2 linked regions of the Azoarcus sp. CIB genome follow. The protein of the gene in region 1 interacts with the protein of each later gene in a pairwise test. Links are inferred from orthologs where the notes say so. Each region holds a gene or a part of one and is shown in the gene's direction. Other genes may lie near its edges.

Region 1 (14,507 bases):
GCAAGAGCCTCGTCGGCAGCGGCGACCGTTCCGAGCGCATCCGCACCTACAACTTTCCGCAGGGCCGCGTCACCGATCACCGCATCAATCTCACGCTGTACAAGCTGGACGCGGTCATGGAGGGCGAGATCGACGAGCTGGTCGGCGCGCTCACGGCAGAACATCAGGCCGAGCTGCTGGCGGCGCTCGCCGGTGAGTGAGATGGCCGTGCTGCCGCGTTCGATGATGTCGCCCCGGTGGAGGCGTTGATGGATGCTCCCGACGCGGCACCGGACATCGCCGGCGTACTCAACTGGGCGCGTGCCCGCATCGCCGTCGTCGATGCGCGGGTTCTGCTGCGCCATGTGCTGCAATGTTCGTCGGCGCGCCTCGCGGCCTACCCGGAGGCGCGGCTCGACGAGCGCGAATGGACGGAGTTCCGCAGCCTGGTCGAGCGCCGCGAGGCCGGCGAGCCGGTGGCCTACCTGATCGGCGAGCGCGAGTTCTATGGGCACCCCTTCATGGTTGGCCCGGCGGTGCTGATCCCGCGACCGGACACCGAGCTGCTGATCGAGCTGGCGCTGGCGCATTTCGGCGACAAGCCGCGCACGCGGGTGCTCGATCTCGGCACGGGCAGCGGCGCGCTGGCCGTGACGCTGGCGCTCGAGTTGCCCGACGCGGACGTGACGGCGGTGGATCGCTCGCGCGAGGCCTTGCTGGTCGCGATGGCCAATGCCGCGCGCCTCAAGGCGAGCGTGTCCTTCGTGCTCGGCGACTGGTTTTCGCAACTGGGGGGTGACCGCTACCAGCTGATCGTGGCCAACCCTCCGTATGTTGCGGCGGGCGACCCGCACTTGAGCGAGGGCGACGTGCGCTTCGAACCGGGGACCGCGCTGGCCGCGGGGCCGCAGGGGCTGGACGACCTCGCGGCCATCGCCGCGCAGGCGCCGCGCCACCTTGAGCCCGGCGGCTGGCTCTTCATGGAGCATGGTTACGATCAGGCGGCGGCCGTGCGCGGCCTGCTTACCGACGCGGGATTCTCGTCGATCTCGTCATGGAAGGATCTCGGCGGCATCGAACGCGTGTCGGGCGGCCAGTGGCTGGGACGTGGCGAGCCGCGCTGAATGGGTGCCGCGGTTTGGCCGCAGTTTTGCTATTGACGGCCGGAGCAGCAATCCCTAGAATTTCCCGAGTTAATTACTCAACTTTTGGAACGGCACCATGGACATCCAGAACGTCATTCGCGAGCAGGTCACCAACAACCCGGTCGTGCTCTACATGAAGGGTACGCCCCAGTTTCCGATGTGCGGCTTTTCCGCGACGGCGGTGCAGATCCTCAAGAACCTGGGCGTGAGCGATCTGTTCTCGGTGAACGTGCTCGAGAACGAAGACATCCGCAACGGCATCAAGGAATACGCCAACTGGCCGACGATTCCGCAGCTCTACATCAAGGGCGAGTTTGTCGGTGGCTGCGACATCATGCGCGAGATGTACGAGAACGGCGAACTGAAGACGATGCTCGGCGAAGCCGGCGTCAAGTAATCAGTTTCCCCCGGTGCGGCGTCCGGCCGCGCGGGGATCGCGCAGGTATCGATATCAGGCCCGCCCTTCGACGGCGGGCTCGTCTTTTCTGAGCCGCGCGATCGACTTGTGCGCGAGGTGGCGCAGCAGGAGATGCGGCGGCATCCGCAGCCAATGGGCGCGGACGTAGATCGCGAAGCGGGCGAGCGTCGCTGCGGGGCTCTCGCCCGCCTCGTTCTCGGGGCGGATCGCGGTCGTGTACAGCATCGTCAGCAGGCGCGAGGCCGGTCCGCCCGCGGCATTTCGCATGTCCGCAAGCACATGCGGCGGAATCGGGCTGTCGAGCAGATGCCTGGCAAGGTGCAGGCCGAATGCGACCGGCGCGACGACGTCGAGCGTGCGTGAGGCGTCGACGACGCGCGTCCAGAAATCGGCTTCGTTGGCGCCCATGCGCAGGAGCCCGTCGATATCAAAAAGATCGCGCAGGCCGTTGTGGAGTTCGCCTTCGTGCAGCAGGTGCACGATGCTGTGGATCAGCAGGTGCTCGGGGCGCGGGATGCGGACTGCGGGCAGATCGGGCAGCGCGGAGGCCGCCCGGATGATCGTTTCGGCGTCGGGGCTGTGCCGTGACGTAAGCGGCAGGATCGTGTGATGGACGTCGAGCACAGTGCCGCGCCGCACGTTCACCATCGGCGGCAACTCGTGCATCCACGTGCGGTAGTAGCGCTGGTCGTAGGGCGAGTTCTTGCCCGACGCCCAGCCGGCGACCATCAGGCGCAGCTCGACGTCGCCGAGGGCGTGGTGCGGCACGAGGATGTCGATGTCGCCGAACAGGCGCCCGCGCCCGACCGGATGGTCGGATACCGCATAGGCGGCCCCTTTCAGCAGCACCACCGGAATGCCGAGCTGGCAAAGCGCGCGCTGCAATCCATGTACTTCCCAGCGCACCGACTGCGTCTGGCGACGGCTAAGCTGTCGGAGGGCCTCCAGATGCCGTGTCGCCTCGGCAGGAACGGGGATGTCTGCAGCAGCGATGCGTTCGGCAAGCAGGCCGGCGAGGTTTGCCGAGCGTGCGCTCGCGACCAGTTGCGACCATTCGGAAAGGTCCAGTTTCGTCGCCTGCGTGGGCGTCTTGAGGATGGAAACGAGGCGCTTGCAGGCCGTCGATTTCATCGCGTCACTGCCCGGTGACGTCGCGCACCAGCGCCAGCGCCGTTTCGGTCGAGTCGAAAACGATGTCGAAGCAGCGCGCCGTGTCGAGCATGTCGCACAGCGCGCGAAAACCGGTTTCACCCATACGGTCGCGGTTGAACGACTGTTCCGCAATGCGCGCGAAGGCCTCGGCGCGGCCGATCTCCTCGCAGGAGGGGGCCGACTCGGCGGCGAAGCGGGGAAACACCACCCAGCGACAACGTGCCTGGTGCTCGGCCGCGGCGCGCGAGGCGGGGGGCGGCGCGGCATGGCTGATCGTACCCTTGCGCGTGTCCGTATAGCGCGGGCCGAGCGTCGCGCCGGGAAAGCGTGAAACGATTTCTATCGATTCGTTTTTCAGGCTGATCGGTCGCGGGTTGGGTTGCAGCGTGCCGCAGGCTGGAGCGAGGATTGCGAGTTCGTCGGACAGCAGTCGCCATCCATCGATGAAGGTCAGCGCCGCGCACAGCGTGCTCTTCCCCGCCCCCGGCGAACCGGGCATGACGAGCGCATCGCCATCCCGTGCGACGACCGCGGCATGCATGACGAGATAGCCGAGCGGGCGCGAGGCGATGCCCCAGTTGAGTCCCCATTCGAACAACGGCGCGGCTTGATCGGCCGGTAGCGGCAGGAAGGGCTCGACGTGGTCCAGCAGGAAACGCGCTTGCGGGCGCAGCCAGCGCCGCCATCCGGCTCCACGCTCGATGCGAATGTCGAAATCGATGAACCGCTTCGTCCTTCCGGGCGCTTGCATCGCCTCGGGGTAGAACGTCTCGAGATGCTGGCGCACCGCGCCGAAAGGCGCACGCACGCGCACCGTGACCGGGGCGAGATGTAGGGTGGTGTCGATCAATCCTTTAGCCAGCTCGCAATGCGGAACGCGTTGCGATCAAGTGTGCGCGAGAATTGACAGCTGCACCAGTTCATTGATCACACGTCGGATCGTCGTTGCGCTGCCGTCGAAATCTCCGATTTCGTCCCCGTGTGCGACGATGTGAGCGACAAGCGCCTCGACGCTCTGCAGATCTGCATTGGTCGACAGCCTCACGATTTCCCGTGCGAGCGGCGAGACGATCCAGTAATCGCCGGAGTTGCCGTCGAACAGCACCGTCGCATGGTCTTCACGCCAGTCCGGCGAGCAGAGGATCGTGCGGCCGGGAAATCCCTGCAGCATGGCGTCGTCGCGGATCTGCAATTTCATGCCCGGCACGGCTTACTTCTTCTTGCCGGTGCCGATGTTGCCGTCGCTTGAGAGGCTGCTTCCATTGGTTGTGCACACCGCGACCAGGCCGGATGTCAGATCATAGGTGGTCGTGAGGTAGGCGATGACGTCCGACGTGGTCAATCCCATATCGGTATTGCAGGCCAAGTTCGACGGGCAATACGTTCCGCCGCCTTTCAGGGCCTCCCACATTTCCGAAATGTGCCAAGTCTTCACCGGATAGCCCGGGAAAGCGAGGGCATTGAACCACGCGGCCAGCAGATGGCTCATCAATTCCCCGGACGGGGACGTGAAGAAGTCAGGGAAGGCCAATACCTCCCAGATGCCGGTATTGCCCGGTGCGCCCGGCAACACCTGATCCACCGGGGTCCCGATCATGGGGTTGCCAGACAGATCAACGGCAATCACGTCTTTCGGGTTGGCGATATCGTGCCCCCCGTTGCAACCGGTTGAATCTGTCAGCGTCGTGTTGAAAGTGGGTGCGGTGAATCCGGCCGGCCAGGGATTGGCCATCTGACCTTGAGTGCCCTGCAGTTTCCAGACGGTTGGTGACAGGCCGCCAGTGCAGTTCAGGCCGTCTGCCGGGTGACTCAGGTTGCCGCTCACCAGCGCAGACGGACTCAGACAGGTGCCGCCGAGCGCAGATCTCGCCTGCACGGCCAGTAGCACGCCGACTCCGCCTGCAGTCGCCCCGATGAAGCGACGACGAGAACCCGTGGATGGGGACGCCGCCGTTCTTTCGGGAAGCTCGCTACGGCTGGTATCGCACGGTTTCGGGGGCGTCCCCATTTTTTTGGTCCCTGATGGCAATTTTCGTTGCTCGTGCCTGGTCGCATGTATTCGAGCACGATTCATGCCGAATTGGTGTGTGCTCCAGGGGGCTGATATTTAACAACTTATTGTTATCGAGGTGTGCTGGTTCCGGGGGAGTGTAAATAAATCCGACGTTTGCTCGCCTAACCCCATGCGACGGTATCCGTCGTCCCTAACCTAGCCGACCGGCCCGGCCGCTTCAAGCGGAAGGGCAATGGCGCCGTGACCTTCGTCATGCCGGTGCTATACATTGGCGATGCGCGAATTGGCGAGCGACAGGCGTGTTGCCAGCACCTCCAGAAATCCCTTGTAGAAGTGCATGCGCGTCGTATCGGATGCCCGGTTGAGGGCTTGCGCGTCGATGCGGAGGATTTCGAGCGTGGTGACCGCCTCGACGGAAGCCGAACGCACTGAGCCGCCGGCCGCGAACAGGGACATCTCGCCGAAGCACTCGCCCTCGCTGAGGAGGTTGAGCAGGCGTCCGCGCTTCCTGACGCGCGCCTCGCCGGCGGCGATGAAACAGAAGTGGTCACCCGGTTCGCCTTCGCGGAGTACGACCGTGCCGGGCTGCACCCGGGTCCAGCGCGACAGGCCAATCACTTCCCATAGTTCCACGTCGCTGAAGTTGCGGAAGAAGGTGAGGCGGCGCAGGGTCTGGAATTTTTCCGCGTCTGGAATGGGGGCGTGGATGGACGTCGCGGCGCGATTGCGAAACGCGCAGGCAAGATCGTGCGCGAACTCCGGCCAGTCGCGGTAGCGGCGCGCGAGATCCTTCTCGATCGCGCGCCGCACGATGGCCGCCAGCGCATCGGGAATGTCGGGTCTGATCGAGGTGGCCGGGGGGGCCTCGTCGTGCGCGATGCTGTACAGCAGGCTGAACTGGTTGTCCGCTTCGAACGGCAGGTGGCCGGTGAGCAACTGGTACATGACGACGCCGAGCGAATAGATGTCCGTCTGCTGGTCCAGCGGCATTTCGCGCACCTGTTGCGGCGACATGTAGGCGGGCGAGCCGACCGAGGCAAGCTGCGTGCGGTCGCTCGCGATGTCGAAGGCGGCGCCGAAGTCGGAAATCTTGATGTCCTGACCGTCGCGGGCGGTCAACAGGATGTTTGCCGGCTTGATGTCGCGGTGGGTGATCCCGCGGCGGAACGCGTAGTCGAGCGCGCGGGTGCACTTGAAGATGATCTCGATCAGGCGATCGAATGGCAGCAGCGCATCGGGCGTGCAGAAGTCCGCGAGCGTGCCGCCGCCGACGAACTCCATGACGATCCAGCCATCCTCGTCGTCGATGTGCGCATCGAAGGTGCGTACGATGTGGGGGTGGATCAGCTTCCCGGCGAGCGCAACCTCGTTCATCAGGAGGTGGCGATAGATGCGTCCGCGTTGCGGATCGCGCAGGATCTCGGGATGGATGCGCTTGATCGCGACCTCGCGTCCGGCGAAGGGGTCCCACGCCAGATGAACGGAACTGGTGGCGCCCGCACCGAGCGGGCGCCTTACTTCGTATCTGCCGATCCGTTCCATCGGCAGCCGGGCGTCAAGCCAGGGTGCTGCGCGCCCGCGCGATCGCGGCGCGGACCTGCTCGGGGGCCGTGCCGCCGATGTGCTTGCGCGAGGCGAGCGAGCCTTCGACGGTGAGCACCGCGAAGACGTCGTCCTTCACGCGCTCGGCTGCGCCCGGCACATGCGCCATCGCCGCGCGCAGCTCGTCGAGCGTGAATTGCGGCAGGTCGCAACCCTTCACGTCGGCCGCGCGCACCGCGAGCGCGACCGCTTCGTGCGCGTCGCGGAAGGGCAGGCCGTTCTTGACCAGGTAGTCGGCGAGGTCCGTCGCGGTCGCGTAGCCCTGCTTCAGCGCATCTCGCATCGCATCGGCCTTCACGCGGATGCCGGTGATCATGTCGGCGTAGATGCGCAGCGTGTCGATCACCGTGTCGGCGGTGTCGAACAGCGGTTCCTTGTCTTCCTGGTTGTCCTTGTTGTACGCGAGCGGCTGGCCCTTCATCAGCGTCAGCAGCGCGATCAGGCTGCCGTTGACGCGCCCGGTCTTGCCGCGCACGAGCTCGGGGACGTCCGGGTTCTTCTTCTGCGGCATGATCGAGCTGCCGGTGCAGAAGCGGTCGGCGAGGTCGATGAAGCCCACGCGCGGGCTCATCCACAGGATCAGTTCCTCGGAGAAGCGCGACAGGTGGGTCATCAGCAGCGCCGAGGCGGCGCAGAATTCGATCGCAAAGTCGCGGTCGCTGACGGCGTCGAGCGAGTTGTAGCAGACCTCGTCGAAGCCCAGTTCCTGCGCGACGAACTCGCGGTCGATCGGGTAGCTGGTGCCGGCCAGCGCGGCGCTGCCGAGCGGCAGGCGATTGACGCGCTTGCGGCAGTCGGCGAAGCGCTCGGCGTCACGGCGGCTCATCTCGTAGTAGGCCATCAGGTGATGGCCAAAAGTGACCGGCTGGGCGACCTGCAGGTGCGTGAAACCGGGCATCGCCGTCGCGGCGTTGGCCTCGGCGACGTCGAGCAGGTTCTTCTGGAAGTCGCCGATCAGCACGAGGATCTGGTCGATCGCGTCGCGCAGCCACAGGCGGATGTCGGTCGCGACCTGGTCGTTGCGGCTGCGCCCGGTGTGCAGGCGCTTGCCGGCGTCGCCGACCAGCGCGGTGAGGCGCTTCTCGATGTTGAGGTGCACATCCTCGTCGTCGAGGTTCCAGCCGAATTCGCCGCGCTCGATCTCGCCGAGGATCTGCGTCATGCCGCGCTCGATGTCGGCGAGGTCCTGCGCGCCGATGATGCCCTGGCGCGCGAGCATCTTCGCGTGCGCGAGCGAGCCGCGGATGTCCTGGCGCGCCATGCGCTGGTCGAAGAACACCGAGGCGGTGTAGCGTTTGACGAGATCCGAGACCGGCTCGGTGAAGCGGCCCGACCAGGCCTTGGCCGGCTGCGAGGAAGTGGTGTCTGTCATAATGTCCGTCAGTGGTGTGGCGCGGCCGGATGCGGCCGTCGCGGAGCGGGGCGCCGGTTGTCGCTGGCGCCGCGCAAACAGGCCAAAATTATAAAGCAAAAGCCCCGCATGCCCTGGGCGCCGGTTCGCCGGCGGGGCGCGAATCGTGGGGGCGGGGAGGTTCTTCGATGGAGTCGGTCCAGGCGTTGCGCGTGGTTATCGTCGACGACGAGGCGCCGGCACGCGCGCGCCTGCGCGACCTGCTTGGTGACATCGCGCAGGAGCAGCCGACCGCCGTCGTCGGTGTCGCGGCCAATGGCGTCGAGGCGCTGCGTCTGCTCGAGTGCGAGCCGGCCGACGTCGTGCTGGCCGACATCCGCATGCCGGTGATGGACGGCGTCGAGCTCGCCCGCCATCTCGGCCGCCTGGATAAGCCCCCGGCTGTGATCTTCACGACGGCTTACGATGAGTACGCGGTGCAGGCCTTCGAACTGTCTGCGATCGATTACCTGCTGAAGCCGGTGCGGGCGCAGCGCCTCGCCGAGGCGCTGGCGAAGGTGCGCCGGCGCCAGCCGCTGGCGGATGCGGCACTCGCCGCGCTGGCGCCCGGTGCGCGGCAGCATTTCGGCGTCAACGAGCGCGGCCGCATCCTGCTGGTGCCAGTTGCGGACGTGCTGTTCCTGCGTGCGGAGCTGAAATACGTGACGGCGCGGACGGCCGAGCGCGAGTACCTGCTCGACGAGTCGCTGGTGCAGCTGGAGCAGGAGTTCGCCGGCCGCTTCCTGCGCATCCATCGCAATTGCCTCGTCGCGCGCGCGGCCGTGGTCGGCGTGGAGCGAGCGGGCGAGCACGACGGCGAGCCGCACTGGGACATCCTGCTGACCGGCTTGCCCGAAGGCCTGCCGGTCAGCCGCCGGCAGTGGCCGGCGGTGAGGCAGGTGCTGGGGATCTGAAGACCGTTCCCCCCGTCAGCCGCTGTTGCGCAGGCCCGCCGCGACCCCGTTGATCGAGATGTGGATGCCCAGCCGCACGCGCGCGTCGTCGTGGCCGTCGCGGTGGCGGCGCAGCAGTTCGACCTGCACGTGGTTGAGCGGATCGAGATAGGGGAAGCGGTTGCGGATCGAGCGCTTGAGCAGCGGGTTGTCGTCGAGGAGTTCCTTCTGGCCGGTGATGGCGAGCAGCGCGTCGACGGTGTCCTGCCATTCGGTGCGGATGCGGCCGAAGATCGCGTCGCGCAGCGCCGGGTCCTTGACCAGGCCGGCGTAGCGCGAGGCGATCGCGAGGTCGGACTTTGCCAGCACCATGTCCATGTTCGACAGCAGCGTCGCGAAGAACGACCACTCCTTGTACATCGCCTGCAGCCGTGCGAGGCCGTCGTCGGGATGGGCCGCGCGCCACGCCTTCACCGCCGCGCCGAAGCCGAACCAGCCGGGCAGCATCAGGCGGCACTGCGCCCAGCTGAACACCCACGGGATCGCGCGCAGGTCCTCGATGCGCGTGCCCTTCTTGCGCGAGGCGGGGCGCGAGCCGATGTTGAGCTCGGCGATCTCGGAGATCACCGTCGACTCCCAGAAGTAGCGCTCGAAGCCCTCGGTTTCGTACACCAGGCCGCGATAGGCGGCGAAGGCCGCGTCCGACAGCGCCTGCATGGTGTCGAGGAATTCGGCGCGCGGCGCGGGGGCGTTGTCGGACAGCAGGCTCGCTTCCAGCGTCGCGGCGACCAGCACCTCGAGGTTGCGGCGGCCGACCTCCGGGTTGTTGTACTTCGCCGCGATGACCTCGCCCTGCTCGGTGAGGCGGATGCGGCCCTGCACGGCGCCGCCGGGCTGCGCGAGGATGGCCTGGTAGCTCGGGCCGCCGCCGCGGCCGACGGAGCCGCCGCGGCCGTGGAAGAGGCGCAGGTGCACGCCGTGCTTGGCAAACACCTCGACGAGTCCGATCTCGGCCTTGTACAGCGACCAGCCGGAGGTGAGGAAGCCGCCGTCCTTGTTGCTGTCGGAGTAGCCCAGCATGATCTCCTGCATCCGCTCGCGCGATTCCAGCAGGCTCATGTAGGCCGGCAACGCGAACAGGCGGTCCATGACCGTCGGCGCGTTCGCGAGGTCCTCGATGGTCTCGAACAGCGGGATGATGTTCACGTCGAGCGCCTGCTCGTGCGGGCGCAGCAGGCCCGCTTCCTTCAACAGCAGCGCGAGCTCGAGGAGGTCCGAGACGTCGTCGGTCTTGGAGATGATGCAGTTCGTGATCGCCTCCTTGCCGAAGCGCAGGTGCGCGCGGCGGGCGGCGCGGAAGATCGCCAGTTCGCCCTCGGTCTCGTCAGAGTAGCGCACGTGCGGCGAGGCGAGCAGCCGCGGCGTGGACAGTTCGGCGATGAGGGCCGCGCAGCGGCCCGACTCGTCCAGCGCACGGTAATCGGTGCCCGGCTGGGCGGTCGCCAGCAACTCGGCGACGACCCGCTCGTGCACGTCCGAATTCTGGCGCAGGTCGATCGGCGCGAGGTGGAAGCCGAACACGCGCACGGCGCGGCGCAGCAGGCGCAGGCGGCCGCGCGCGAGGGCGGCCGAGCCGTTGGCGACGAGCGAGCGGTGGAGGATGTCGAGATCCTCGGACAGTTCGTACGCGGTCAGGTAGGGCTCGGCGTCCGCGACCGCGTGACGGGGCGGTTCGCTGCCGAGCAGCAGGCGGTGGGTCGCCGCGAGGCGCGCGTAGATGCCGGAGATCGCGCGCCGGTAGGGCTCGTCCTTGCGGTGCGGAGATAGGTCGGGCGAGCGCTCCGCGAGCCCGAGAAGTCCGTCCGAGGCGCTCACGAGGCCAGTTGCGAGTGACAGGCGCGCGCCCAGCGTGTGCAACTCGTCGAGGTAGAAACCGAGTACGGCGGCGGACTGCATCGCGAGCGCGCGTTCGAGCACCTCGGCCGTGACGAAGGGATTGCCGTCGCGGTCGCCGCCGATCCAGCTGCCCACGCGCAGGAAGGCGGGCAGTTCGAGCGCGCCCAGCGCCGGGTCGCGCTTCGCGAGCTGGTCTTCGAGGTCGGCGTAGAGGCGCGGGACCTCGCGCAGGAAGGTCGCATCGAAGTACGACAGGCCGTTGGCGACCTCGTCGACCACCGACAGCTTGGCCGGGCGCAGCATGCGCGTCTGCCACAGGATCAGCACGGCGCGGCGCATGGCTTCCTCGCTGTGCTCGCGCTCCTCGGGCGTGAGCACCATGCGGTCGCGCCGGTCGAGCAGGCGGGCGATGTCGGTCTCGCAGTTGAGGATGCTCTTCCTCTGGACTTCGGTCGGGTGGGCCGTGAGCACCGGCGAGATCGAAGCGGTGTCGAAGAACGCCGCCAGCGCCGATGCCTCGTGGCCCCCGGCGAAGGCGCGCGCGAGCGCATGCGCGAGGCTGCCTTCGCGCGGCGCAGAGCCGGCGATGAGGTGGGCGCGGCTGCGGCGGATGTGATGCTGGTCCTCGGCGATGTTGGCGAGGTGCGAGAAATAGCTGAACGCCCGCGCGACCTGGATCGTCTGTTCGCGCGACAGCGCATCGAGGATGCCTTCGAGTTCCTGGCGCGCGGCGCGGTCGTCGTCGCGGCGGAAGCGCACCGAGGTCTGGCGGATGCGTTCGATGAGGCCGAACACGGCTTCGCCCTGCTGGTCGCGCACGGTGTCCCCGAGCATGCGGCCGAGCAGTCGGATGTCTTCGCGCAGTGGTGCGTCCTTGTCCTGGGTCATGATGTTTCCGTTGCGGTGTTGGGGTTCGGGGGCGAGAGGTGTGCTCGGACGTCCATGCTAGAATGCTGTTTTGCTGCGGCGCCATTGGCGCGAACCCTGATGTTGCAACGCGGTATGTGCCGCGCCTGTCAGGATCCTAAATCATCTGTCGACGAGTCCGTTTACCGTGAGCGCAACTTCCGCCGAATTCAACCCGCCCGAACGCATCGTAATCGCCACCCGCGAAAGCCGGCTCGCGCTGTGGCAGGCCGAGCACGTCAAGGCCCGCCTCGAGGCGCTGTACCCCGGTTGCCGCGTCGAGCTGCTGGGCATGACGACCCGCGGCGACCAGATCCTCGATCGGCCGCTGGCCAAGGTCGGGGGCAAGGGCCTGTTCGTGAAGGAGCTCGAGGCAGCACTGCTCGAAGGGCGCGCCGACATCGCCGTGCATTCGATGAAGGACGTGCCGATGCAGCTCGCGGAGCCGTTCGCGCTGCCGTGCATCTCGGAGCGCGAAGTGCCGCTCGACGCCTTCGTGTCGCCGCGCTACGCGAGCCTCGACGAACTGCCGCCGGGTGCCGTGGTCGGAACGTCCTCGCTGCGGCGCGAATCGCAGCTGCACGCGATGTATCCGATGCTCGCCGTGACCAGCCTGCGCGGCAACCTCGACACCCGCCTGCGCAAGCTCGACGAGGGGCAGTACGACGCGATCATCCTCGCCGCGGCCGGCCTGAAGCGCCTCGGCCTGGCCGATCGCATCCGCTGCGAACTGCCGTCCACGGTGTCGCTGCCGGCCGCCGGCCAGGGCGCGCTGGGCATCGAATGCCTGGCGAGCCGCAAGGACGTCGCTGCCTGGCTGGCGCCCCTGAACGACGCCGACACCTCGGCATGCGTGCGCGCCGAGCGTGCCGTGTCGCGCGCGCTCGCCGGCAGCTGCGAGGTGCCGCTGGGTGCCTACGCGGAGATCCGCGCGGGCAAGCTGTGGCTGCGCGGTTTCGTCGCGCTGCCCGACGGTAGCCGCATCGTGCGCGCCGAGCTCGAAGGTAATCCCGCGGACTGCGAGGCGCTGGGTCTGGCGCTGGCGGCCGACCTGCGCGAGCAGGGGGCCGAGGGCATCCTCGCCCAGATCGGCTGAGGCCGGCCGCGACGGTGGCGATCATGACCGCGGCAACGCTGTCCGGGCGCCACATCGTGGTGACCCGGCCGACCGGGCAGGCCGACAGCCTGTGTGCGGCGATCGAGGCGCGCGGCGGGATTGCGCTGCGCTTTCCGGTGCTCGCGATCGGCGAACCCGAGGACGGCCGCGCCCTCGATGACGTCATTGCCCGGCTGGACGGGTTCGATCTCGCGTTCTTCGTCAGCCCGAATGCCGTGAGCCATGCCGTCGGCCCCATCCTCGCGCGTCGCGCGTGGCCCGCCGGGCTGCGCGTCGCCACCGTCGGCAAGGGCAGCGAGCGGGCGCTGGCGGGCTACGGCTTCAAGGATGTCATCGCCCCGCAGAGCGGCTTCGACAGCGAGTCCGTGCTGGCCCTGCCGGAGTTTGGGGCGGACGCGGTCGCCGGCAGGCGCGTCGTGGTCTTCCGTGGCGACGGCGGGCGCGACCTCCTCGGCGAGACGCTGCGCGAACGGAGCGCGACGGTCGAGTACGTCACGTGCTACCGCCGCTACTGCCCCGCGATCGATCCTGCACCCTTGCTGCGCCTAGCTGCCGACGGACGCCTCGACGCGATCACGCTGACGAGCAGCGAAGGTGTCGGCAACCTGCGCACCATCGTCGGTGACGACGGCTGGCCGGTGCTGCGCACGGTCGCCATCTTCGCTCCTCATCCGCGCATCGTTGCGCACGCACGCGCGGCCGGTTTCGAGCTCGTCCTCGAGACGCCGGCGGGCGATGACGGGCTCCTCGGCGCCCTCGAGTCTCATTTTCGGCACGCCTCGGTTACACTCAGGCCATGAACCAAGAACAATCCGCGCTCACCCAAAACAGTCCGTCCGAAACCTCCCCGGCTTCGAATCGTGAAGCGGCCGCGCGGCCGTCCGCCGCCGGTCGAAGTTCCGGTGGCGGCCTCGCCGCCGGGATCGCAGTGCTTGCACTCGTCGCGACCGGTGTGCTCGGCTGGTACGTCTACGACATGCGTGGCGGCGTTGCTGCCGTGCGCGAGGAAGTCGCCCTGCGCCTCACCGCGGGCGAATCGGCCGTGACCGAATATCGCGCACTCGGTCGCCAGCAGCAGGAGGCGATCGCCGCGCTGCAGGGCAAGCTCGGTGCGCTGGAGGCCCAGGTGGCGGCCACCGAGGGCCAGGCGGCGGCGCTCGAGACCCTGTACCAGCAGTTCTCGCGCACGCGCGAGGATCGTGTCATCGCCGAGGCCGAATACGCCGTGGCGATGGCGGCGCAGCAGCTGCAGCTCGCCGGCAATGCCGAGGCCGCGCTGATCGCCCTGCAAGGGGCCGAGGCACGCGTCGCCGCGCAGGATGCCGGCCAGCTGCTGCCGTTGCGGCGCGCGCTGGCGCGCGATATCGAAATGCTGAAAGCCGCGCCGCAGGTGGACGTGCCGGGCATCGCGCTGCGCCTCGAAGGTCTGCTGGAACGTGCCGATGCCTTGCCCTTGGCGTTTGCCGGCGAACTCGCTGCGCAGCCGTCCGCCGATGCCGGCACTGCCGCTGCACCGGCCGCTGCCGCGCCGTCGCCGATGGATTTCATCCAGGGCGTGGCGCACGAGGTGTGGCACGAGATCCTCGCGCTGGTGCGCATCGAGCGTCTCGACCAGCCCGAGCCGGTTCTGCTCGCGCCGGCGCAGAGCACCTACCTGCGCGAGAACCTCAAGATCCGGCTGCTGACCGCCCGCCTGGCACTACTGGCGCGCGACGGGCGCACCTTCTCGGCGGATCTCGCTCAGGCACAGAACTGGGTCGGACGCTACTTCGACAAGCGCGACGCCAAGGTGCAGGAGACCCTGTCCGAACTGGCAGTCCTCGCGGCAATGCCGGTCAAGGTGGAGCAGCCGGCGCCGGTCGAGAGCATCGCCGCGCTGCGCCTGCTACAGGCGCGTGCGGGCGAGGCAAACCGGAACGCGCCGGCTCTCGCCATCCCGCCGGCCGCGCCGCCCGCCGCCGAGCCGGCGAAGGGGAGTGCCGCGCACCAGCCTGC
Region 2 (14,728 bases), 1.4 Mb from region 1 along the record:
TCCCACGCCTTGGCCTTGTCGGCCTGGTTCCGCAGCAGATAGGCGGGATGATAGGTCACGACCACCGGCGTATCGCCGCGATGTAACACGCGGCCGCGCGAAGCGCCGATGCTGATCTCGGCATCCAGCAGAGCAAGGGCCGCGGGACGCCCCAGCGCGACCAGCACGCGCGGCCGCACCAGCTCGATTTGGCGCGCGAGATATGGATGGCAGGTCGCGATCTCGTCGGCCTGGGGCGTACGGTTGTGCGGCGGCCGGCATTTCACCGCATTCGCGATATAGACGTTCTCGCCCCGCTTCAGGCCGATCGCGGCGAGCATTGCATCGAGCAGCTTGCCCGCAGCACCGACGAAGGGCTCGCCGCGCTGATCCTCCTCGGAACCCGGCCCCTCGCCGACGAACATCCACTCCGCGCGCCGGTCACCGACACCCGGAACGGCCTGCCGACGCTTCTCGCACAGGCGGCATTCCTTGCAGTCGCGGATGTCAGCCTCCAGCTCGTCCCAATCCATCCGTGCGATACGGCCCGCCCTGGCCGGATCGCCACCGTCACGGCGGTTCGGCGCCGCAGCCGAAGCGACCTCCCCTGCAGCGCGCGGAATCAGTTCGCGGACAGGAACCGCCGCACGCACGGAACGCACTTCGGGCACCCGTTCCGGCTGCAGGGTCTGCGCGGGCGGGGCCGATGCAACGCCGCCCCGATCCGGCCCGCCCGCGACCGGCACCGACGCCGGCAACACATCGACAGCATCCGAACTCTCCTCGCCCCCCGCGCGCAAACGCCAGACGGGAGCGAGCCCCATCTCGCGCAGCACGGCATCGCGCCGCGCGTACCTCACAGCTCGCGCCTCATCACGATCGCATCCTCGCGCCGACCGTCGGGCCCCGGGTAATAGCCCTTCCTCCGCCCGATCGCAACAAAGCCGTGGCATTCGTACAGCGCAAGGGCCGCGGTGTTCGAGGGTCGCACCTCGAGAAAGAACTGCGTCGCCCCCACCCGCAGCGCCTCGGAAGACAGATACTCAAGCAGCTTCCCGCCGATTCCGCGACGCTGAACCGTCCGCGCGACGCTGATGTTGAGCAGGTGGGCCTCGTCGACCACCGTCAGCATCACGGCATAGGCGACCGGCTCCGGCCCGTTGCGCATCACCCAGCAGTTGTAGCCGGCACGCAGGGAATCCGTGAAATTGCCTTCGCTCCAGGGAAAGACATGCAGCTCGCGCTCGTTCTCGACCACCCACGGCAGATCCTCGTCCGTCATGGGGATGAAGCCGAATCCCGCGGTCACGCCCGCCCTCCGCGCGCCAGTCGCTCGGCGGTCGTCAGCGCCACCTTGTCGCGCACATACAGCGGCGCGGCGAGTTCGGCGGCGACCAGGGCCCCGCTGTCGACGAGGCGCACCGCCAGCCTTGCGACGTCCGCCGCGCGGGGTACCGCGTCCCGCACCTGGGGTCCCAGCCGATCCAGCACCTCATCCGGAATCCGATCGCCGTACACCGCGAACGCCGATCCGATGGCGGACCATCGGCCACCGGCAGGCAATACCAGCATCTCGGGCGGGCAGCACGTCGGCGGAGCGACCGCGACGGGAAGTCCGTGGGACAGACGGTAGGCCGCGGAATACACCTCGCCCATGCGCGCATCGGTTGCAACGAAGATCGCGTCCCCGCTGCCTTGCAGCGCCAGCGCCTCGAGACTGCATACCGGCGCGACCCCCAGGTCCGCACCCATCGCCAAACCCTGCGCCACGCCGCATGCGAGGCGCAACCCCGTAAAGGCCCCCGGACCGGCGCCGAACGCCACGGCATCGAGCGTCCTGAGCGCAACGCCCGCATCGGCGAGCAGGGACATCAGGGTGGGCAGCAGGCGCTCGGAATGATTCGAATGCCCTTCCAGGGTTCGTTCGACGGTCTCGCCGTCGAGCAGCAGGGCGACGCTCGCGTGTTCGCACGAGGTCTCGATCGAGAGGATTTTCATAAGCCGCCCATTTTACCGGCAGCGGCCCATATTCGCAGCGCCCGTGCCGCGATTGTGCGCGGCGGGAACTCGGGAGGATCCCGCTCAGCGCTCCGTCACGCTGCGGGGACGGTTCGCGTCGCGCATCGCCTGCCGCAAGTCCTGATAGAGCGCTTCACGCTGCTCGCGCGACAGACGGCGCGGCTCCTGCACAGCAGGACGGGGGGTCTCAGGGCCGCTCATGAGCGCACGGCGCAGCTCGGCCCGGCGCTTGTCCCGTGCGCTCGAATGCCCCGGCGAAGTCACACTTTCCTTCCCTTGGCGCGACGACGCGCTCTCGCGTGCGAACCCGGGTGCGGCAGCGAATGTCGACGCAAGCGCGAACAGTAACAGGACGATACCCGTCGCCCGACGTCGGGACCAGCTCCCCTGCAACCTGCCGTCGGCGGGGGAGCATGCCCTACAGGAAGTTGAACAGCTGTTTGCCATGATCGCTGCGGACGGAGTTGGTATTGCAAATTCGGACGATGAAACCATACCCTTGTATTGGTATTTACGGCGTTTCTGGACGAAGATTTAAAGACCAACGTGTAAGGGCGTGTTGCGTATTTCCCAAGCCCTTACGAAACGTTACCCGTTGCTGGCGAATCTTCGAATTCGGCGCTGGCACGCAAAAATGTAACCGGATAGGATTCGCACCATGAACACCAAGATCCGATATCGAGTATTGCTGGTCGACGACGACGCGCGCCTGCGCGATCTTTTGTCGCGCTACCTTCAGGAACAGGGCTTCACGGTCAAGGCCGTCGTGGACGCAGCGTCCATGGATCGCGCCCTGCACCGCGAGCATTACGACGTGATGGTGCTGGACCTGATGCTTCCCGGCGAAGACGGCCTTGCCATCTGCCGGCGCCTGCGGGCCGACCAGAACGCCATCCCCATCATCATGCTCACCGCCAAGGGTGACGACGTCGACCGTATCATCGGCCTCGAGATGGGCGCCGACGACTACCTTGCCAAGCCGTTCAACCCCCGCGAACTCGTTGCCCGCATCCACGCCGTGATGCGCCGGCAGCCTCCGACGCTGCCCGGCGCACCGACGATCGAAGACGAGGTCGTCAAGTTCGGCAACGTGCAGGTGAATCTCGGCGTACGTTCGCTCGTGCGCGACGGGGAGGAAATCTCCCTTACGACCGGCGAATTCTCGCTACTGAAGGTCCTGCTCCAGCATCCGCGCCAGCCGCTGTCGCGCGACAAGCTTATGGAGCTGGCACGAGGCCGCGAATACGGCGTCTTCGATCGCGCCATCGACGTGCAGGTGAGCCGCCTGCGCAAGCTCGTCGAAGACGACCCTGCCAAGCCACGCTACATCCAGACCGTGTGGGGCTTCGGATACGTGTTCGTGCCGGATGAATCGAAGTCTGCCAACGAAGCCTGAACCGCCGGCAGCAGACGTCGGGGAACCCTCGCCAAGTCCCGCGAGCCAGGAACCGCGCCTTGCGCAGTTCCTGCCGCGGACGCTCCTCTGGCAGACCTTCTTCCTCATCGCCCTGCTTCTGACGCTGGCGCTGGCAACCTGGTCGCAGATCTTCAGTCATTTCGAAGAGCCGGCCCGCGCCCGCAACCTGGCCCAGATGGTCGCCAGCGTCGTGAATCTCACACGCACGGCGCTCATCAACTCGGAAGTCGAGCGGCGCACGGAGTTGCTGATCGAGCTAGCCGCGCTGGAGGGAATGCGCATCTACCCGGCCGAGCCCAGCGACGAACTCGAACCGCTGCCCGACACACGCGGGATGCAGATGCTGACGCAGGAAGTCCGCCGGCAGCTCGGAACCCACACCCGCTTCGCTTCGCGCTGGAAGGCCCTCGATGGCTTCTGGGTGAGTTTCCGTCTCGACCCCGACGACGAACAGGATTTCTGGCTGATGCTCCCGTCCGAGCGTATCGAGCGGACCGGCGCCCTGGAATGGCTCGTCTGGGGAGGCGGCGCGCTCTTGGCGGCACTGTTCGGTGCCTACATGATCGTGTCCCGCATCGGCGTCCCGCTGCGCAACCTGGCCCGCTCGGCGCGCGTCGTCGGCAGCGGCCGCACGCCGCCGCACCTCCCCGAAAGCGGGCCGCTGGAGATCGCCACGGTTGCGCGGGCGTTCAACCAGATGGCCGGCGACCTCGCTCGCACCGACGCCGACCGCGCCTTGATTCTCGCCGGCGTGTCGCATGACCTGCGCACGCCCCTCGCGCGTCTGCGTCTCGGCATCGAGATGTCCGGCGCGCCCGACACCGACGTTCGCGCAATGGTCGCCGACGTCGAGGAAATGGACCGCATCATCGGCCAGTTCCTCGATTTCGGGCGCGGCGAACCGCAGGAGCCCCTGCAGCTCGAGGACCTCGCGGGCCTGCTCGCCGACATCGCGGAACCCTATCGCCTGCGTGGCATCAAGGTGCGCCTCGACACACCGGCAAGCCTCCCGGTGCCGGTGCGCACCCTCCCGCTGCGGCGCGCGGTCCGCAACCTGATGGACAACGCGGTGCGCTACGCTGGAGAAGAAAATCCCATCAGCCTCACCCTTTCGAGCCGCGGCGACGAAGCCCTGATCGAAGTCGCCGATCGCGGCCCCGGCATTCCCGAGGCCGACATGGAGCGCATGCGACATCCCTTCACGCGGCTCGAGACCGCACGCTCGAACACCAAGGGCGCCGGCCTCGGCCTCGCCATCGTCGAACGCATCGTTGCCTCGCATGATGGCCGACTCGAGTTGCGCACCCGCAACGGCGGTGGCCTGCGCGCAATCATCCATCTGCCCCTTGAAGGACCGAAGCGCGGCCGCGGTCGCCTGCTCGCTGGCGAAAGCGAGGCAGACGGCGAGTAGTACAAACCGATTGCCACGCCGGTTCGCTATAATCCCCGCGCATGAAGATTCTTTTCGACCTGCTTCCCGTCATCCTGTTCTTTGCCGCCTACAAGTTCGCCGGACACGACCCGGCAGCGGCGCACGACCTCGCCACCCGGGTCCTCGGCGAGGGCATCCAGGCCACCCAGGCTCCCATCCTCATTGCGACGGCGGTCGCGATCCTCGCAACGGCCGGCCAGATCGCCTGGGTATGGTTCAGGCACCGCAAGGTCGACACGATGCTGTGGGTCAGCCTCGCGATCATCGTCGTATTCGGCGGCGCGACCCTGTTCTTCCACAATCCCACCTTCATCAAGTGGAAGCCGACCGCACTCTACTGGCTCTTCGGCATCACGCTCGCCGGCTCGGAGTTGCTGTTCCACCGCAACCTGATCCGCAAGATGCTCGAAGCGCAGGTGCGCCTCCCCGAGCCGGTGTGGGGGCGCCTCAGCCATGCCTGGACCGCGTTCTTCATCGGCATGGGCGTTCTCAACCTGTACGTCGCCTACAACTTTTCCGAAGAAAACTGGGTCAATTTCAAGCTCTTCGGTGGCATGGGCCTGATGCTTCTGTTCGTACTGGCCCAGGGCCTCTACCTCTCCAAACACATTCAGGAGGAAACCAGCTGATGCTTTACGTGCTGACGGGCGAAGACGCCCCGGGCAAACTCGACGCCCGCATGGCCGTGCGCCCGGCGCACCTCGCGCGCCTCGAAGCGCTGCGTGACGAGGGGCGGCTCGTGGTAGCCGGCCCCATGCCTGCAATCGACTCGCCCGACCCCGGCCCGGCCGGCTTCTTCGGCAGCCTCGTGATCGCCGAATTCCCGTCCCAGACGGACGCCGAAGCCTGGCTCGCGAGCGACCCGTACGTCACCAACGGAGTCTTCGCGCGCACCAGCGTGCGCCCGTACAAGAAGGTCCTGCCGTGACGGTGATCGACGAGATCAGGGACCGACTCGCGCTCCTCAACCCCCTCTCGATCGAAATCGAGGACGACAGCGCCCTGCACGCCGGACATGCCGGCGCCAAGGGCGGCGGCGGACACTACCGCATGACGATGGTGTCGGACGCATTTATCGGCAAAAATACGGTTGCACGTCACCGACTCATATATGGAGCGCTGGGCGAACTGATGCGAACCCGCATCCATGCACTCGCCATTCGCGCCCTGACGGCCGAAGAGGCCAACACTCAACCCAACAGGAAGGAACTTTGATGATTCGCTTTCCCAGCCGTCTCGCTCTTTGTCTCATGGCCGGCCTGATCGGCCAAGCGGCCCATGCCGCAGGCCCTGCTGCCACGGTGAACGGCACCGCGATCTCCGCTGCGCGCGCCGACGTGATGTTCAACGAGCAGCGCGCCCAGGGCGCTCCCGACAACCCGCAGCTCCGCGACGCGGTGCGCGAGGAGCTGATCCGCCGCGAAGTCCTGGCTCAGGAAGCAGCCAAAAAGGGGCTCGACAAGAAGAGCGAAGTGCAGGCCCAGATGGACCTCGCCCGCCAGGCAGTGCTGCTGCGTGCCTACATTCAGGATTACGTGAAGACCAACCCAGTCACCGACGCCGACCTGAAGAAGGAATACGACAGCGTCAAGGGCAAGATGGGCTCGAAGGAATACAAGCCGCGTCACGTCCTGGTCGAGACCGAGGACGAGGCCAAGGCGATCATCGCCAAGCTGAAGGCCGGCGAGAAGTTCGACGCCCTCGCCAAGCAGTCGAAGGATCCGGGCTCCAAGGACAACGGCGGCGACCTCGGCTGGAGCAATCCGGGCATGTTCGTGAAGCCTTTCTCCGATGCGATGGTCAAGCTCGAGAAGGGCAAGTACAGCGACGCGCCCGTGAAGTCGGACTTCGGCTACCACGTGATCCAGCTCGACGACGTGCGCGACCTGAAGGCGCCCGACTTCGACGAAGTGAAGCCGCAGCTCGAGCAGCGTCTGCAGCAGCAAAAGATCGAGAAGCACATCATGGATCTGCGCGCCAAGGCGAAGGTCCAGTAAGCGTCCCGACCTGAAACACGAAGGGCCGCCCCGAGCGATCGGGGCGGCCCTTTGCATTCCGGGGCCCGACACGCGGAGGAGAGCTGCCGCCCCCTCCGCCGCGTCGTCAGAACTGTGCTTCGTCGAGCGCCAGCGCACCCGCGGCGCCATTCACGACCGAGTACGACAGCGCCTGCGCCTGCGACAGGATGTGGTCGGCGTAGAAGCGCGCGGTGACGATCTTGGTCTTGTAGAACTCGTCGGAGGAGCCTTCCGCGATGCGCATCGACGACACCAGCGCGGCACGCGCCATGAGCCAGCCGCCGGCCACGATGCCGAGAAGCTTGAGGAAGGGCACCGAGCCCACGGAGGCGGCCTTGATGTCCTTGCCGTAGGTCGCAAGAACGTACTCGACCGCCGCTTCGAGCGCGGCGATGCCCGATTCGAGGGATCTGCGGATCGCCACGAACGCCTCGTCGCCGGCGTGCTCGCCGAGCTGAGCGACCACGCCGCGCATTTCCGCGATCAGGGCCTTGATCGTGACGCCACCTTCGCGCGCGGTCTTCCGGCCGATGAGGTCGTTCGCCTGAATCGCGGTCGTGCCTTCGTAGATCGTCGTGATGCGCGAATCGCGCAGATGTTGCGCGGCGCCGGTTTCCTCGATGAAGCCCATGCCGCCATGCACCTGCACACCGGTCGAGGCGATGTCGATCGAGTTTTCCGTCGACCAGCCCTTGACGACCGGAATCATCAGGTCGACAAAAGCCTGATTTTCCGCACGCACCGCAGCGTCGGGATCCCGATGCGCAGCGTCGTTCGCGGCAGCCACGACGTAGGCCAGCGCACGGCTGGCTTCGGTCTGCGACTTCATCGACATCAGCATGCGGCGCACATCCGGGTGATGGATGATCGAGACCTTCGGGCCGCCGCGCACGCCCATCTCGGTCCCCTGGACGCGATCCTTGGCATAGGTCAGCGCGTGCTGATAGGCACGCTCTGACAGCGCAACGCCTTCCATGCCGACCGCGAAGCGTGCTTCGTTCATCATGATGAACATGTACTCGAGGCCGCGATTCTCCTCGCCGATGAGGGTGCCGATCGCGCCGCCGTGGTCGCCGAACGCGAGCACGCAGGTCGGGCTCGCGTGGATGCCCAGCTTGTGTTCGATCGACACGCAGTGGACGTCGTTGCGCTCACCCGGGGTACCGTCGGCGTTGAGCAGGAACTTGGGCACGACGAAGAGCGAGATGCCTTTCACGCCTTCCGGTGCGTCCGGCAGGCGGGCGAGCACGAGGTGGACGATGTTGTCCGTCATGTCGTGTTCGCCGTAGGTGATGAAGATCTTCTGGCCGAAGATCTTGTAGGTACCGTCAGGCTGCGGTTCCGCGCGGGTGCGCACGGCCGCGAGGTCCGAACCGGCCTGCGGTTCGGTCAGGTTCATGGTGCCGGTCCATTCGCCGCTCACCATCTTCGGCAGGTAGGCTGCCTTCTGTTCATCGGTGCCGCGCAGCGTGACCGCTTCGATCGCGCCATTGGTCAACATCGGGCACAGGGAGAAGGCCATGTTGGCCGATTTCCACATTTCCATCACTGCGGTCGCAACAAGCTTCGGCAGGCCCTGACCGCCGAATTCGGGTTCGCACGCGAGCGCGGTCCAGCCGGCTTCGGCAAACTGCTTGTAGGCTTCCTTCCAGCCCGGCGCGGTGCGGACGTTGCCGCTGTCCCACTTGGCACCTTCCTGGTCGCCAATCCGGTTCAGCGGGGCGAGGACGCCGCTGGCGAACTTGTTCGCCTCATCGAGGATCGCATCCACCAGATCCGCGGATACTTCCTCGCATCCGGGCAATTTCGCGACTTCGTCGAGGCCAGCCAGCTCGCGCATGACGAACTGCATGTCGCGGATCGGCGCAGTGTATTGACTCATGTGTTCTTCTCCCGAGACCTGCTTATTGTGAAACTGCGCCCGGGTGGGCGCAGTCCTTGTACAGCTTTTTTATATTTCTAGAGCATTCAGCCGACAGCTTTGGCCAGCTCCGGCACAACTTCGAACAGATCGCCGACGAGGCCGTAATCCGCCACCTGGAAAATCGGCGCTTCCGGATCCTTATTGATCGCGACGATCACCTTGGAATCCTTCATGCCCGCGAGGTGCTGGATCGCGCCCGAGATGCCGACCGCGATGTAGAGCTGCGGCGCGACGATCTTGCCGGTCTGGCCGACCTGGTAGTCGTTGGGCACGTAGCCCGCGTCGACCGCGGCGCGCGAAGCACCCAGCGCGGCGCCGAGGGCGTCGGCGAGCGGCTCGAGCAGCTTGTGGTAGTTCTCGCTGTTACCGAGGCCGCGACCACCCGAAACGATGATCTTCGCCGCACCGAGTTCGGGACGTGCGCTCTTGGTCAGTTCGCGGCCCTTGACGGTCGTCAGACCCAGATCGGCACCGGCAGCGACGGCTTCCACGGCAGCGGAGCCACCCTGGCCGGCGGCTTCGAAGGCGGTCGTACGCACGGTCATCACCTTCACGGCGTCGGCCGACTTCACGGTGGCCATCGCGTTGCCGGCATAGATCGGGCGCACGAAGGTGTCGGCCGACTCGATGCCGGTGACGTCGGAAATCTGCGCCACATCGAGCAACGCGGCGACGCGCGGGGCGACGTTCTTGCCGTTGGCGGTGCTGGGGGCGAGGATGTGGGTGTAGCCTGCAGCATTGGCGACAACCATCGCGGCGACGTTCTCGGCGGTCTGCGAGTCGTAGTGGGCGGCGTCCGCAACGCGCACCTTGGCGACGCCCGCGACCTTTGCCGCCTGCTCGGCCGCCGCGCCGCAGTTGGCGCCGGCGATCAGCACGTGGACCTCAGTTGCCAACTGAGTACCGAGCTTGGCCGCGGCCGAAACGGTGTTGAGGGTCGCGGCCTTCAGGCTCGCGTTGTCGTGTTCTGCAATAACCAGGATCGCCATGTTCAGATCACCTTCGCTTCGTTCTTGAGCTTGTCGACGAGTTGCGCGACGTCCGCAACGCGCACGCCGGCGCTGCGCTTGGGCGGCTCGGCCACTTTCAGCGTCGCCAGGCGCGGCGCGACATCGACACCGAGATCGGCCGGCTTGACGATGTCCAGCGGCTTCTTCTTCGCCTTCATGATGTTCGGCAGCGTCGCGTAACGCGGCTCATTGAGGCGCAGGTCGGTGGTGATGACCGCCGGCAGCTTGATCTCGAGGGTTTCGAGACCGCCGTCGATCTCGCGCGTCACGGTGGCAGCACCGTCGCCGAGCGCGACCTTCGACGCGAAGGTGGCCTGCGGCCAGCCCATCAGCGCGGCCAGCATCTGGCCGGTCTGGTTCGAGTCGTCGTCGATCGCCTGCTTGCCGCAGATCACGACCGTCGGCTGCTCCTTGTCGCATAACGCCTTCAGCAGCTTCGCCACGGCGAGCGGCTGCAGTTCGACGTCGCTCTCGACGAGGATACCGCGGTCGGCGCCGATCGCCATCGCGGCGCGGATCGTCTCCTGGCAGGCCGCGACACCGCAACTCACCGCCACGACCTCGGTCGCGATGCCGGCTTCCTTGAGCCGCACGGCTTCCTCGACGGCGATTTCGTCGAAGGGGTTCATGGACATCTTCACGTTCGCAATATCAACGCCCGTGCCGTCAGCCTTCACTCGCACCTTGACGTTGTAATCGACTACGCGTTTGACGGGTACCAGGATCTTCAATGCCGCGCTCCTTTGCGTGTTAGGTCGGTCGAAATTGTGGAAAGGGAATTATGTTACCGCCACCAAGCGAAAAATACGCCGTTGCGATGAACACTTGACCGCCGACCAAAAAAATCGTTCCATACGCATAGGTATGGAGTGCATACGGTACCGTATGGTCATCCTTTAGTCAATACTAGGTAGTATGGAAAACAAGCCTCTAAAACCGCGCGTCCAGCTAGACCGCAATGCATGGGTAAGCGCTGCCACCGAGGTCCTCGCCGAGGAGGGCATCGCCGGACTTCGCGTCGAAGTGCTCGCAAAGCGCCTGAAGGTCACGAAAGGCAGCTTCTACTGGCACTTCCAGGATCGTCGGGACTTGCTGCTGGCCGTCCTTCAGGTGTGGAAGGATGGGCGGATCCGCGACATCGTCAAACAGACGCGCGCCCAGCCCGGCGGGGAGCTGGAGCAGATTTACCACGTCATCGATATTTATAGCACGAGCCGCAGCCGGCGCGGCGCTGCAATCGAGCTCGCCGTACGCGACTGGGCGCGCCGCGACGCCGACGCCGCCGCGATCGTCGCCGAAGTCGACGACATCCGCCTGCGCTGCGCGCGCGAACTCTTCCTCGCGTGCGGCGTGCCGATGGAGGAGGCGTCGAGCCGCTGCATGCTGCTCTACGCCTACGTGTTCGGCATTTCGCTGATGATCTATGACAAGTTCGACAGCGACGTGGCACGCCTGAAGCGCGACATCGCCGACCTCATCGCGCAGTCCGCGAGCATGAAGCGCACGACCGCTGCGACCAGCAACTGAGGCGCCGGGACGGGATTGCACGGATCAGCCGGACGCGAGCGCCGGGAAGACGGTGCAGGCATTCCGCCCCGTCGCTTCAGCGATTTCGGCAGGGGACACGGCACGCAGCACGGCGAGCACTTCGGCAAAGCGGCGCAGATCGGCAGGTTCGTTGCGCCCTCCCTGCGCCCAGGCAGGCGGGATGTCGGGTGCGTCCGTTTCGAGCACGATCGAGTCCATCGGCAGGGTCGCCGCGAGGCTGCGGATGCGGCGCGAGCCGTCGAAAGTCATCGCCCCGCCGAAGCCCAGCCTGAAACCCATCGCGATGAAGGCGTCGGCCTGCTGACGACTGCCGTTGAAGGCGTGGGCGATGCCGCCGGGCACCTCGATGCGCCGCAGGTGCTTGAGGATGTCATCGACCGCGCGCCGGACGTGCAGGATGACGGGCAACCCGAAGCGACGGGCGAGCTTCAGTTGTTCGACGAAATACAGTTCCTGGGTGACGCGGTCGAAATCCGGCGCGAAGAAATCGAGGCCGATCTCGCCAACTGCGACCGCCTGTCCGTGCGCAAGGCGCTCCTGCAGAATGTCGAGATCCTCCTTGCAGGCACCCCCGACATACAGCGGATGGATGCCGAAGGCATGGACGATATCGGCATGGGCAGCTGACAGGGCTGCAACCCTGTCGAAATTGGCGACCTCGACTGCCGGCACGACGAAGCGGGCGACGCCCGCCGCACGCGCGGCCGCCATTACCGCGACACGATCGGCGTCGAACTCCGCGGCGTCGAGGTGGATGTGCGTATCGATGAGCATTGCATCGACGCCGGGCTCGCGGGCAGGCGCGGACGGCCCTGCCCCGGCACGCTCAGCGCCCGCGCCACTCCGGCTTGCGCTTGGCGATGAAGGCGTCGATGCCCTCGGCGGCATCCTCGCTCATCATGTTGCACGCCATCGTCTCGGCCGCCATCTGGTAGGCGGCTTCCATGCCCATCTCGAGCTGGCGGTAGAACATCTGCTTGCCCATGCGGATCGCGAGAGGGGATTTGGCGCAGATCGCGGCGGCGAGCTTCGCGATCTCGGCGTCGAGCTCTTCGACCGGCACGACGCGGTTCACGAGACCGCGGCGCTGCGCTTCCGCGGCGTCGATGAAGTCGCCGGTCACCAACATTTCGAACGCTTCCTTGCGCCCCATGTTGCGTGACAGGCCCACGCTGGGGGTCGCGCAGAAGAGGCCGACGTTGATGCCCGATACGGCGAAGCGCGCGACATCGGCGGCGACGGCGAGGTCGCACATCGACACCAGCTGGCAGCCCGCCGCGGTCGCGATGCCGTGGACACGGGCGATAACGGGCTGCGGCAGCTCGGTGAGCTTGACCATGAACTTGCCGCACAGGCGGAAGAGATCCTGCTGGAACTGCAGGGTGTGGTTGCCACGCATCTCCTTCAGGTCGTGCCCGGCACAGAAGGCCTTGCCCTCGCCCGCCAGCACGACCGCGCGCACGCTCGCGTCCTTTGCGATCGCGTCGGTCTCGGCGATCAGGGCTTCGAGCATCGCGCGCGAGAGGGAGTTGAACTGGCCGGGGCGGTTCAGGGTCAGGTACGCAATCCCGCCTTCGTCGCGGCGCAGTAGCAGCGGTGCGTTGTCGGATTGCTGAGGCAGTGCACTCATCGTCATCTCTCCCGTGATATTCGTATATGTAGTGAACAGTTGATTTTGCCCGAACCCGCGACGTAGCGGACGGTGAAACCCCGGCGAGGCGGCCTAGCGGCGGCACGCCCCCACAGCGGACTCTGCCATCCAGCCCGCGATTTCGGTCGTCAGCCTTTCGCCCGCCTTGCGGAACGCGGTGACGCCACCCTTCGCGTCGGCGCTGGACGCGGGCTCGCGCAACTCGAACATCCGCCGCGCGAGCGCATTTTCACCACGCGGCGGCAGCACTTCGGCACGCGCGACGATGACCGCCGTGCTGGCCGCGGGGGCTTCGAACGCCTGGGTGAATTCGTCCACTTCGAGGCGCAGCCGGCAGCCACCGCTGGTCGCCGACGGCGCCAACAGGGCCTGAAGCAGCCGCCGCTGCAGCATTTCGGACGGCGGCGCGGCCCACCGGCTTTCGGCAAACACCTGGCGTTGCGCCGGTTGGCGGTAGTCCAGCCGGTACTGCATCGCCGACGTCGCGAGCCAGGACGGCGCCCGGACTTCGATCTGTGTCGGCAGGACGGCAGGAGCCGGGGAAACGGCCCCTGCCAAGCCTAGATCATAGATGGCGGGGACGACTGGCCGTTGCGGCAGCCCGCTGCATGCGCCCAGCGCAAAGCCCGTGCAGAGCACGCCGAGGATCCTTGCCCCCCGCTTCCAGGCTCGAAGTGTCATGAGAGTTCCGTGGTGGTTCATCGGGCCGGGAGCGCCGCGGATGTGAATCCGCTCTCGCCGGGTCCGGGCTGCGCCGGCTGCCGCCCGAGCAACAGCATTTGCGGCGACGCGTCGACTTCCTCGACGAGATGCCCAATACGTTGCGAGGTTCCTTTCAGCTCCTCGAGCAGGGCATTGAGCTGCGGCAAGGTTTCGTCAGCCACTCGCTCGCCCGTCGCTGCGGTCGCGGCATCCACGCGTTCGGCGAGCCCCTGCAGTCTCGCCATCAGGACCTTGAGTTCGCCGATGGCGGGCCCGGCATCGACACTCGCACGCTCGAGGTTCTGCAGGGTATTCGAAAGCCGGGCGAGATTCTCCTGGTTGAGGACCGCGCGGATCGATGCCAGCGTCTTCGGCGCGTCAGCCAGCGTCCGGTCGGCTCCCGCCGCCGCGGACTCGAGCCGCTGCAGCGTGTTGCCGATCCGCCGGATGTTGTCGTCGGTAACCAGTTCACCGAGCTTGTCCGCCACCAGTCTGAGCCTGCGTGCGGCGTCGAGAGTCGTATCGGTGAGCTGTTCCATCGTCCCCGGCTCCATCTTGAGCCGCGGGGGTTCGTCGCCCTCCCCGACCAGCGGCTCCGGATTCTCGCCACGGTCGTTGAGCTGGACGTAGGCGAGCCCGGTGACCCCCTGGTACGCGAGACTGGCCCGCGTTCCCCGCGTCAGCGGAATGTCGCGGCGCAGGCGGATGTAGACGAGGATCTTGCGCGGATCCTCGGGGTCGAGCGTGATGTCCGCAACCTTTCCGGCGGCCATGCCGCGATAGCGCACCCGCGCCTCGAGGTTGAGGCCGGTGACGGTGCCGGCCGACTCCAGGATGTAGGTGCGCTGCGAGTCGCCATCGTCGGAGAACCACCACAGGGACGCGAGCAGCGCAGTGCCCAGGACGATGGCGAAGAGTCCCGCCGCGAGGGCATGGGCGCGATTTTCCATCAGCGCACGCCTCCGCTCCGGATGCCGGCCCGAAGGCCGAAGGGTTTGCGGAAGAAGCTGTCGACAAAGGGGTGATCC

The links.
Region 2: the proteins of grxD (region 1) and AzCIB_RS10065 interact in binary tests that used the Escherichia coli proteins (3 or more experiments, as listed by UniProt). The link is inferred for Azoarcus sp. CIB from one-to-one orthologs.

Annotation. Positions count from the first base shown.
Region 1 is NZ_CP011072.1:882,809-897,315, forward strand. The notes cover bases 113-2,860. They hold grxD (Grx4 family monothiol glutaredoxin), read left to right. Parts: upstream 113-1,200; coding sequence 1,201-1,521; downstream 1,522-2,860. Other genes in these bases: prfA (peptide chain release factor 1), read left to right, coding at 113-200; prmC (peptide chain release factor N(5)-glutamine methyltransferase), read left to right, coding at 249-1,103; AzCIB_RS03890 (nucleotidyltransferase domain-containing protein), read right to left, coding at 1,576-2,673; AzCIB_RS03895 (HprK-related kinase A), read right to left, coding at 2,678-2,860. Outside these bases: more of prfA, read left to right, coding at 1-112; more of AzCIB_RS03895, read right to left, coding at 2,861-3,544; AzCIB_RS03900 (hypothetical protein), read right to left, coding at 3,581-3,886; AzCIB_RS03905 (hypothetical protein), read right to left, coding at 3,905-4,582; AzCIB_RS03910 (serine/threonine protein kinase), read right to left, coding at 4,970-6,250; argH (argininosuccinate lyase), read right to left, coding at 6,264-7,682; AzCIB_RS03920 (LytR/AlgR family response regulator transcription factor), read left to right, coding at 7,850-8,614; ppc (phosphoenolpyruvate carboxylase), read right to left, coding at 8,630-11,377; hemC (hydroxymethylbilane synthase), read left to right, coding at 11,544-12,491; AzCIB_RS03935 (uroporphyrinogen-III synthase), read left to right, coding at 12,515-13,312; AzCIB_RS03940 (uroporphyrinogen-III C-methyltransferase), read left to right, coding at 13,441-14,507. UniProt on the Escherichia coli protein: Monothiol glutaredoxin involved in the biogenesis of iron-sulfur clusters.
Region 2 is NZ_CP011072.1:2,265,703-2,280,430, forward strand. Bases 4,448-7,416 are described here. They hold AzCIB_RS10065 (BolA family protein), read left to right. Parts: upstream 4,448-5,771; coding sequence 5,772-6,062; downstream 6,063-7,416. Other genes in these bases: AzCIB_RS10050 (sensor histidine kinase family protein), read left to right, coding at 4,448-4,826; AzCIB_RS10055 (septation protein A), read left to right, coding at 4,868-5,476; AzCIB_RS10060 (YciI family protein), read left to right, coding at 5,476-5,775; AzCIB_RS10070 (peptidylprolyl isomerase), read left to right, coding at 6,062-6,844; AzCIB_RS10075 (acyl-CoA dehydrogenase), read right to left, coding at 6,951-7,416. In the rest of the region: AzCIB_RS10025 (uracil-DNA glycosylase), read right to left, coding at 1-803; rimI (ribosomal protein S18-alanine N-acetyltransferase), read right to left, coding at 836-1,288; tRNA (adenosine(37)-N6)-threonylcarbamoyltransferase complex dimerization subunit type 1 TsaB, read right to left, coding at 1,285-1,977; AzCIB_RS10040 (hypothetical protein), read right to left, coding at 2,062-2,199; osmolarity response regulator transcription factor OmpR, read left to right, coding at 2,657-3,394; more of AzCIB_RS10050, read left to right, coding at 3,366-4,447; more of AzCIB_RS10075, read right to left, coding at 7,417-8,747; AzCIB_RS10080 (electron transfer flavoprotein subunit alpha/FixB family protein), read right to left, coding at 8,834-9,778; AzCIB_RS10085 (electron transfer flavoprotein subunit beta/FixA family protein), read right to left, coding at 9,781-10,530; AzCIB_RS10090 (TetR/AcrR family transcriptional regulator), read left to right, coding at 10,715-11,326; AzCIB_RS10095 (TatD family hydrolase), read right to left, coding at 11,351-12,121; AzCIB_RS10100 (enoyl-CoA hydratase), read right to left, coding at 12,174-12,977; AzCIB_RS23745 (ABC-type transport auxiliary lipoprotein family protein), read right to left, coding at 13,071-13,679; AzCIB_RS10110 (MlaD family protein), read right to left, coding at 13,697-14,650; AzCIB_RS10115 (ABC transporter ATP-binding protein), read right to left, coding at 14,650-14,728. UniProt on the Escherichia coli protein: Transcriptional regulator that plays an important role in general stress response. Has many effects on cell morphology, cell growth and cell division. Acts by regulating the transcription of many genes, including dacA (PBP-5), dacC (PBP-6), ampC and mreB.